Regions from separate parts of the Paenibacillus pabuli genome, predicted to be linked through region 1. Evidence: predicted binding sites of a transcription regulator. Region 1 holds the regulator's gene; each other region holds the start of a gene.
What was found. Region 1 encodes CtsR, which represses protease genes until heat stress. Its sites were predicted from a motif close to ATGGTCAATAAAGGTCAAACA; they were not measured.
Positions count from the first base shown of each region.

Region 2: a site for CtsR is predicted at 1,386-1,406, ahead of clpP (ATP-dependent Clp endopeptidase proteolytic subunit ClpP). Genes of this name have one in related genera too.
Region 3: a site for CtsR is predicted at 1,310-1,330, ahead of clpP (ATP-dependent Clp endopeptidase proteolytic subunit ClpP). Genes of this name have one in related genera too.

Region 1 covers NZ_JBDOIO010000005.1:65,636-68,916, reverse strand. Annotated here, with positions in the region: gene ABGV42_RS27195 (GNAT family N-acetyltransferase) at 1-1,166, shown strand, start outside; gene ABGV42_RS27190 (CtsR family transcriptional regulator) at 1,655-2,116, shown strand; gene ABGV42_RS27185 (UvrB/UvrC motif-containing protein) at 2,148-2,666, shown strand; gene ABGV42_RS27180 (protein arginine kinase) at 2,695-3,281, shown strand, end outside.
Region 2 covers NZ_JBDOIO010000005.1:992,809-996,089, forward strand. Annotated here, with positions in the region: gene ABGV42_RS31245 (PdaC/SigV domain-containing protein) at 1-578, shown strand, start outside; gene clpP (ATP-dependent Clp endopeptidase proteolytic subunit ClpP) at 701-1,297, opposite strand; tRNA gene ABGV42_RS31255 (tRNA-Arg) at 1,474-1,548, opposite strand; gene ABGV42_RS31260 (sugar-binding transcriptional regulator) at 1,990-3,015, shown strand; gene gap (type I glyceraldehyde-3-phosphate dehydrogenase) at 3,121-3,281, shown strand, end outside.
Region 3 covers NZ_JBDOIO010000004.1:474,973-478,253, reverse strand. Annotated here, with positions in the region: gene clpX (ATP-dependent protease ATP-binding subunit ClpX) at 1-517, opposite strand, end outside; gene clpP (ATP-dependent Clp endopeptidase proteolytic subunit ClpP) at 530-1,120, opposite strand; gene tig (trigger factor) at 1,498-2,838, opposite strand; gene ABGV42_RS21730 (hypothetical protein) at 2,974-3,281, opposite strand, start outside.

The sequences.
Region 1 (3,281 bases):
CCAATGATGATTTCGAAGCGTGTATGACGCTTTCGGAGTACGCTTTTCAGTTTGAATTAAATGAGGAACAGCTTGAAAAGCGCCGTGAGGAATTCAACTCACACAATGTGTTGGGAGTATATGAGGATGGACAAGTTGGAGCCAAGCTTCAGATCATTCCTTTTCAAACTTATATTCAAGGTCGATCATTTGCGATGGGCGGTATTGCGGGTGTAGCAACATGGCCGGAATACCGGCGCAAAGGTTGGGTAGCAGGGCTGCTTAAATTTGCATTGGAAGAGATGAATCGGAATAAACAAAGTATTTCCTTCCTGCATCCGTTCTCGTTTGCTTTTTATCGGAAATATGGATGGGAGACATATGTAGAGTTTAAAAATTATAAGATGTCTACCGATCAATTACCTACGAAGAAGCCAACTACCGGTACTCTCCGGCGGGGCAATCCAGAGCTATCGGTGCTGAAAGAGGTATATGATACGTATGCAGAACGTTACAACGGAACCTTAAGCCGAGATGATGCTTGGTGGGAAAATTCAGTTTATGCCAAGAAGGGGAGCCAGCGGGCTGTTTACTATGATGAAGCAGGACTGCCACAAGGCTACGTACTTTACGAGGTCAAGGATAGAAAGTTTACCATTGGTGAGTTGGTGCATCTAAATGAAGAGGCAAGACAAGGGCTGTGGACATTTATCGCCAACCATGACTCGATGATTGATGAAGTGACGTTAAAAGCGCCTGCGAACGATACACTGGCCTTTCAACTGGATAATCCACGGATTCAGCAGGAGGTTACCCCATACTTTATGGCGAGAATCGTTAGTGTGGAGCAGTTCATTTCGCAGTATCCTTTTGCAAGCCAAGACTCTCCGGTACAGATTCAGCTTGAGGTAGAAGACGCACATGCACCGTGGAATGAAGGGGTTTGGGAATTGAACGTGGCTATGAACGGAACAGCTTCCATCTGGAAAAAAGGGGAGCTTACTACGGAAGATCAGCCTGCTCAGCATATCAGACTTAACATCCAATCGCTAACGGCAGTGTTGATGGGGTATCGCAGACCCGCTGAGATGGCCCGAATCGACAGGATTCAAGGCTCGGAAGAGGATATTCAGGCTTTGGAAAAAGCGATACCTGTTCGCCATACCTACCTGATGGATTTCTTCTGATTTTCCAAGTGTGTTTATGAGCATATCCAGCGCCAAATCATTTGGCTGCCTTCTCTTTTCATATTAATAGAAAAACAGTGCTACAGTGAGACAAATGAACTTCTCCGGCTTTTTTGGAGAGGTTTTTTTGTGTCTGGGGAATATTTCGTGTAAAATCGTAAAAAATGAATAGTGACCCCACTTGGCAAAACCACAAAATATGCTATAATGTATATAAAGTCAAAGAAAGTCAAAGTCAACTGAAGGTTAAATACTTACGTAGCTTTCTTTCTACATTCCGGTGATGAGGAACATTTAAATGGAGTTTGGATATCATCGGAAAGAGGCAGTACCAAGAGGACCTTCGTGCGTCCTTGCTCTCCCGAATAAACCAGCGGAATTCAAGATTCGTCGTTTCCCTGATTGGTTAAATGGGTTGAGAAGGTGCACTCTGTGGGGGCGTGTGGGTCCTTATTGACTTAACGTTTCAGACAGTGGAGGATGAGTGGATGCGTAATATCTCTGATATTATCGAACAATATCTGAAGAGTATTTTGCATGAAAGTCCCGAAGGAATGGTTGAAATTCAGCGTAATGATCTTGCAGATCAATTCTCATGCGTACCATCCCAGATCAACTATGTAATTAGCACACGCTTTACTCTTGAAAAAGGATATTTGGTTGAGAGTAAACGTGGTGGTGGCGGTTATGTCCGCATACAGCGGATTGAATTGCCGGCTCACTCTGCTCTGCATAATCATCTGCACCATAGCATCGGGGATGAGATTGGACAGACAGCTGCCGAAGGCTTGATTTATCAACTGGAAGAAGCACGTTTTCTGAGTAAACGGGAAGCCGGGTTGATGCGTGCAGCTGTATCAAGAGAAATTTTATTGGTCAAACTTCCTTACCGGGATCAAATTCGTGCCAGAATGTTAAAGGCGATGTTAATATCTTTGCTCGGTAAATGAAAACTATCGGGATCAAGGAGGTACATCCTAAATGCTGTGCCAAGAATGCGACAAACGTCCGGCGACACTTCATTTCACCAAAATCGTGAATGGAGAGAAGACGGAATTCCATATTTGTGAGTCATGTGCCCGTGAAAAGGGAGAAATGATTCCGGGAACATCGAATGGATTTTCCATTCACAATCTGTTGTCCGGGTTGCTTGATTTCGAACCCAAGAATGGAAATGCTGGGGCACCCCCTGCTCAGACTCTTCGTTGTGAAGAGTGCGGCATGACTTACTCACAGTTTAGCAAAATCGGCCGATTCGGCTGCAGTTCTTGTTATAAATATTTTGACAGTCGTCTGGATCCACTCTTTAAAAGGGTCCATGGCAGCACAACCCATGTGGGCAAAGTGCCTGCACGAGCTGGTGGTCGCATCAAAGTGAAGCGGCAGATTGCCGACCTGAAACGCGATCTTCAGGAGAGTATCGCCCAGGAAGAGTTTGAAGAGGCGGCTCAAATCCGTGACCAGATCAGGGAACTTGAAAAAGAAATAGCTCAGGAGTAGAGTTTGTCATGAGTAGGAGGGACGCGTAATGCCTAATCTGCGCTTTACAGAGAAGGCGCTCAGCGACTGGATGCGCAGTGATGCGGCTGATTCCGAAATCGTCATTAGCAGCCGTGTCCGGATCGCACGTAATCTTCAGCATTACCCATTTCCAATGCTTGCTTCCAATGAGCAATCGGAAGAAGTGCTGAATAAGCTGAGCGAAGTACTTCAATATGATGACGTTCATGCCTTTGGAGATTTTCACACCTTGGACCTGATGGATATTGATGATCTCGATAAGCGGGTGCTGGTGGAGAAACATTTGATTAGCCCCAGTCTTGCGAATGAATCAAAGAATGGTGCGGTTATTCTCAGTGAGGATGAATCCGTCAGTATTATGATTAACGAAGAAGACCATCTTCGTATCCAATGCCTCTATCCGGGGTTCCAGGTGAAAGAAGCCTGGGAGAAAGCTTCCGCCATAGACGATGCTTTTGAAGCGCATGTGGATTATGCTTTTGACGATCGCAGAGGGTACCTGACCAGCTGTCCTACCAATGTAGGTACCGGTGTAAGAGCATCTGTTATGATGCATCTGCCTGCTCTGGTGATGACACAGCAGATTGGACGTAT
Region 2 (3,281 bases), 930 kb from region 1:
ATGCTGAAGTGGATATTCAATATCCGCAGGTAAGTGGACTTGCTAGCGATGAAGCTGAGGCAGCGATCAACAAAGTGTTGAAAAACGAAGTAGACACATTCGTAGCTGATTTCAAGAAGCAGTCTGCAGAATATGGATCCGCAACCGCAGAACGCCCGTATGCATTTGAGAGCACCTATGTGGTGACGTATAACGAAAATGGTGTGCTGGGACTAGTTACTCAGCGTTATGAGGACTATGCCGGTGCCCACGGAATGACTACACGAACAGGCCACACCTTTGCGCTGGATACAGGTAAAGAGCTAAGTCTGGATGATGTGCTGCAAAATAACAAGACCATGCGTGAGACGCTTGGCAAAAAAGTCGGTGAACAGCTCAAGGCTCGAGGTGGTTACCTGGACGGCTACAAAGGTTTGAACAAGGATCAGGACTTCTATGTAACGCCAACAGGCGTAGTTGTGTTCTTCCAACTGTATGAGTACACTGCATATGCAGAAGGTTTCCCTGAATTCTCGTTTACGTACAAGGAGCTTCTTCCTAAAGGGACACAGCCTTTCAGTGAAATCGCACCAGAGTAATCATTAAAATCATTCTTGATATAAAAAAAGCGCCCCTCGTCATGTTCATGACAAGAGGCGCTTTCTTCGTAGTATGAGCAGGTCAATCCGAGTTGCTCATATCTTCAATATGATACCTTGGCTTAAACGCCTTGGGAGCCAACGTTTTCGATGACTTTATCAATGATACCGTAATCTGCAGCTTCAGCAGCGCTCATGAAGTAGTCACGGTCTGTATCTTTCTCGATACGCTCCAGTGGTTGACCCGTGCGCTCAGCAATGATGCGGTTCAAGGTATCACGCATTTTCAAGATGCGGCGGGCACGGATTTCGATATCCGAAGCCTGACCTTGAGCACCGCCCAGCGGCTGATGAATCATGATTTCACTGTTAGGCAGTGCAAAACGTTTGCCTTTTGCACCAGCGTTCAACAGGAATGCACCCATGGAAGCAGCCATACCTACACAGATGGTAGATACATCAGGTTTGATGAATTGCATTGTATCGTAAATGGCCATACCGGCTGTAATCGAACCGCCTGGGCTGTTGATGTATAGATGAATGTCTTTCTCCGGATCTTCCGCAGCGAGGAACAACATCTGTGCCATGATGGCATTCGCAACAACGTCATTTACATCGCTGCCTAGAAAGATAATGCGATCCTTCAGCAATCTGGAATAGATGTCATAGGCGCGCTCACCGCGGTTGCTCTGTTCAACGACCATAGGAATATAACTCACGTGAAAAACCTCCTCGGAAATGTTCATGGAATAGTGTATCTATTTAAACTGTTACCGTATTACCCACATCATAAACAATTTCAAACAAAAAGTCAAAGAAAGTCAAACTAACTTTGAAAAAAAAGAAACCTTTACGGTTTCGTTGGTTAAAAGGGTTATGAGCTGCTAATTAAGAATGGCGCGCCCGCCAAGAATCGAACTTGGATCTCAGGCTTCGGAGGCCTACGTCATATCCATTGGACCACGGGCGCACATTGATGTGACAGCAATAATGATTATAGCTCATGAGATGCTGAATTGCAAGAGGATGATCATGCTTATGGTTTGGATTGGCCTGAATATGATCATGATGATGAAGAATGGATAAAGAAAGCATTTCAGTAAATGCTAAGAGAGGTTTTGGACATGCTGCACGAAGCGCGATCCTGGAGTCAATAGAAGCGATATATAGATGTGGATTTTGCTTTCCTTCTATATATGGTATGAACGAGTCTGCACTTTCCCATGGAAGCCGGAGATTGTGAAAATAAGCGCGTACAATGGCCCCAACACACTGTGAAATAAGGCTTTTGAAACACTTGCATGTCGCGTCAGTTTTAGGTAGAATAGACGTGGGACTTAAAAAGTTAACCCGGGACATTTTAGGGCCATGAAAGAGAGCTTGGAACGAGAAGCTTGCGGGAGTGGAAAGCATGCGAACGATTTTAGAAGTGCAAAAGCAGCTTCTGCCTGATCTCATGGATGTCTTGAAGAAGAGGTATACGATTCTGCACCAGATCATGTTATCGGATGTGATCGGGAGGAGGACGTTAGCCAATTCCATGCAGATGACCGAGCGGGTTCTGAGGGCTGAGACCGATTTGTTAAAGGCTCAGGGACTTATTGAAATTGACAGTGCAGGAATGAAGATCAGCGAGGCAGGGCATGATTTGCTGCAGCAGTTAGAGCCGGTAGCCAAAGAGCTGTTCGGATTATCCGAGCTGGAAGAACGCATCAAGCAAGCCTACGGTCTGCAAAAGGTAGTTGTCGTTCCCGGCGATTCGGACATTTCTCCATTTGCCAAACGGGAACTGGGTAAGGCCGGAGCGAAAGCTCTTGGTCAAGTGATGAATGATAACGATGTTGTTGCCGTTACAGGCGGATCAACAACGGCAGAAGTAGCAGAGCAGCTGACTCCGCCAACATCGCTGAAAGGTGTCTGGTTCGTGCCAGCACGCGGCGGATTGGGAGAAAGCCTTGAAATTCAGGCCAATACGATTGCATCGACGATGGCAAAACGGGTAGGAGCACACTATAAACTCCTGCATGTACCGGATTTGCTTAGCGATCATGCCTATGAATCATTAATTCAGGACCCTAGCGTCCAGGAGATTCTTCAGCTGATCAGACAGTCGCGAATCGTAATTCATGGAATCGGTGATGCCGTGGAGATGGCGCGAAGACGCAAGCTTGCAACGGAGATCATTGAAGAGCTTCAGGAGCAAGGAGCTGTATCTGAATCCTTCGGTTATTATTTTAACGATCAGGGTGAAGTGGTACATACCATGCTCACTCTGGGCATGCGGCTTCAGGATATTGAACGGACCGATGTGGTCATCGGGATTGCGGGTGGCAAAAGCAAGGCGGCTGCCATACATTCTGTACTGCGATTCGGACAGGAAGATATTCTGATTATTGACGAGGCTGCTGCCGAAGTCATCGTTGCCGAAATGGAATAAAGATTTTTTTACCACAATTCTTGTTGTCTTGACGGACTTCACCGTCTGTCTTGAATATATAAGCTTCATAAAAAAATTAAATCAAAACTTGGGAGGAACTTACTCATGATTAAAGTAGGTATTAACGGTTTTGGACGTATTGGTCGCTTGGCATTCCGCCGTATTCAAAATGTAGAGGGCATTGAAGTAGTAGCAATCAACGACTTGACTGACGCTAAAATGCTGGCTCATTTGCTCAAATATGATACAACTCAAGGTCGCTTCGA
Region 3 (3,281 bases), on a different contig from region 1:
CTTTTTCCACATCATAGTCAGCAGCCTGAATCAGCTTGAGCAGAATGTTCTCTACGTCTTCGCCGACATAACCGGCTTCAGTCAATGAAGTCGCATCAGCAATAGCAAAAGGAACATTGAGGATTTTGGCCATCGTTTGCGCAAGCAACGTTTTACCGGAACCTGTAGGTCCAAGTAGCAAAATGTTACTCTTTTGCAATTCAACGTCCTCGATCTTGCTTTGTGTATTGATCCGTTTATAGTGATTGTAAACCGCTACAGACAAAGACTTCTTCGCCTGATCCTGTCCAATAACGTATTGATCCAGAATATCGCGGATTTCTTTTGGTTTCGGTATATCTTTGAGGTCCAATTCTTCGTCATGACCGAGCTCTTCCTCAACGATTTCGGTGCAAAGTTCGATACATTCATCACAAATGTACACCCCTGGTCCAGCGACCAGCTTGCGCACCTGTTCTTGAGATTTACCGCAAAAAGAGCATTTCAGTTGCCCTTTCTCATCGTTAAATTTAAACATGAAACCACCCCTTTAGGAATTGATCGGTCTGCTGAGCACCTGGTCAATAATGCCGTACGCTTTGGCTTCTTCCGCACTCATGAAAAAGTCACGGTCCGTGTCCCGCTCAATTTTCTCAAGGGGCTGACCTGTACGATCGACGTATATTTGATTCAGTTTCTGACGTGTTTTAATAATCCATTCGGCGTGGATTTTAATATCCGCAGCCTGTCCCTGAACGCCGCCAAGCGGTTGGTGAATCATCACTTCGCTATTGGTGAGCGCATATCGTTTACCAGGCGCACCGGCCGTTAACAACAACGAACCCATGCTTGCTGCCATCCCTACGCAAATGGTAGATACATCCGGCTTGATATACTGCATCGTATCGTATATACCCATCCCTGCGGTGACAGAACCACCAGGTGAATTAATGTACAAGCTGATATCCTTCTCAGGATCGTCGGCTGCCAAAAATAAAAGCTGTGCTATGACAAGATTGGCTACATCGTCATCAATCGCACTGGTTAGAAAAATAATGCGATCCTTCAGCAAACGCGAATATATATCGTAAGACCGTTCGCCTCGATTGGTTTGTTCCACAACCATTGGCACCAGACTCATGAGACCAACCTCTTTTCTACATGTAATTAGACATAGGCTACCTGTAAAGCAAACCCAAATTCATTCTAACACGTTCCTGTGACAATGTCATTTTTCACAAGTAGTGTCAAGCATAAGTTAGTTTACTTTTTAGCCTGATCATATTTAACCATGTTTTCTATGTATGTGCAAATCGAAGGAATCCTATGCCGTTTAACCTTTATTTTATTTGCATGAAGTACATAGGAGCTTGAAGCAGTACAACCCTACCACACATTATAACCAACCATATTATTACTGAATCATCTATAAAATGGATGCCATAATTTAAAAATAAGGCACGCAATGATTCACGTGCCTTATCGTTTATTCAGCTGTATGTTACTTCACAGCTTGTCTTATTTTTCGTCAGTTTCTGCAGCAGCTTCTTCAGCAGGAGCTTCAACTGGCTCTACAACTTTGCTGTTCTCAACGAGAACATCGATCGTTTTGCGCAGTTTAACTTCATCGCGAAGGCTGTCGAGGGAACCATTGCTCTCAAGAATGCCACGAATCTCTTCAGCAGGACGCTTGTAGGATTCAGCCATTTTTTCGAGTTCTTGATTCACTTCTTCGTCAGATACTTCGATATTTTCCGCTTTACCTACAGCTTCAAGAACCAGGTTGTTGCGAACGCGTTTGGAAGCATCGTCTTGCATTTGTCCTCTCAGGTCAGCTTGTGTTTGACCGGAGAAGCTCAGGAACATTTCCAGGTTCATGCCTTGGTTGCGCAGACGGTTGTCAAAATCACGCATCATGTTTTGCACTTCGCTGTCAACCATTGCAGAAGGGATGTCCACTTCAGCATTTTCTGCTACTTTTTCTACAACCGCATTTTCTTGAGCTGCTTTGAACTCATCTGCTTTGCGGGAATCGAGTTGTGTTTTCAGATCAGCTTTGTACTCTTCCAGAGTATCAAATTCGCTGACATCTTTTGCAAACTCATCATCCAGTTCTGGCAGTTGTTTGCGTTTGATTTCGTGTACTTTCACTTTGAATACCGCTTGTTTGCCAGCAAGTTCTGCTGCGTGGTAGCTCTCTGGGAAAGTTACTTCTACGTCTTTGAAGTCGCCTGTGGACAGACCCACAACCTGCTCTTCAAATCCTGGAATAAATGTGTTGGAACCCAGTTCCAAGGAATAACGCTCAGCTTGTCCGCCTTCGAATGGCACGCCATCAACGGAACCATCGAAGTCGATAACTGCAACGTCGCCGTTTTGTGCGGAACCTTCGTCGATAACAACGAGTTCAGCGTGACGTTGTTGAAGACGCTCAAGCTCTTCAGTTACTTCTGCATCTGTTACTTCGCCTTTAGCTACAGCAACTTCGATTCCTTTGTAGTCACCCAGGGTAACTTCAGGTTTCACTGTTACTTTTGCTTTGAACTTGAATGCTTGTCCTTTAGCGAATTGTTCGATATCTACATCCGGACGATCAACCGGGAAAATATCTGTTTGGTCGATAGCTTCTGTGTAAGCTTCAGGAAGCAAAATGTCGATTGCTTCTTGATACAGGCTTTCTACACCGAAACGAGCTTCGAAGATTGGACGTGGAACTTTACCTTTACGGAATCCAGGTACGTTCGCTTGTTTTACTACTTTATTAAAAGCTTTGTCGAGTGCTGCAGTTACACGATCTGCACCAACTTCAACTTCAAGAACCCCAAGGTTCTTCTCTATCTTTTCCCAAGTTGCTTTCATTGTATACTTTCCCCTCCAAAATTCACATGTTCACGTAGGCGATCACGTACAAAATAACCATTTTAGTATAAACAAGATTACATTCTTTTTCAAGGGGAATCCCTTGATGCGGTTTGAGGTAAACGTTTCCGGCCCTTATTGGCCCCCCAAACCTGCAGAAACAAACTGCTTCATCGAACGGTATGCCTGCTCCAGACGGAAGCGCATCGCTCCTGTTACAGCATACATTGAACGGGTGTCTTCTTCGTCGTGGGAGCCTCCCAGACTGTCTGCAACGGTCATATGTAGTGCTGCTGCCCATATGTCTGTCATGGATTCATTTTCTTCAAGCATGGATTCGTAGTCACGTGTTCCGTACACTGCCATGACAAACTGAATCCAAAGTTCTTGTGCAAAATAAAAAAGTGTCGGTTCGTGAACTTCCGTCTGATCAGCCACTCTCT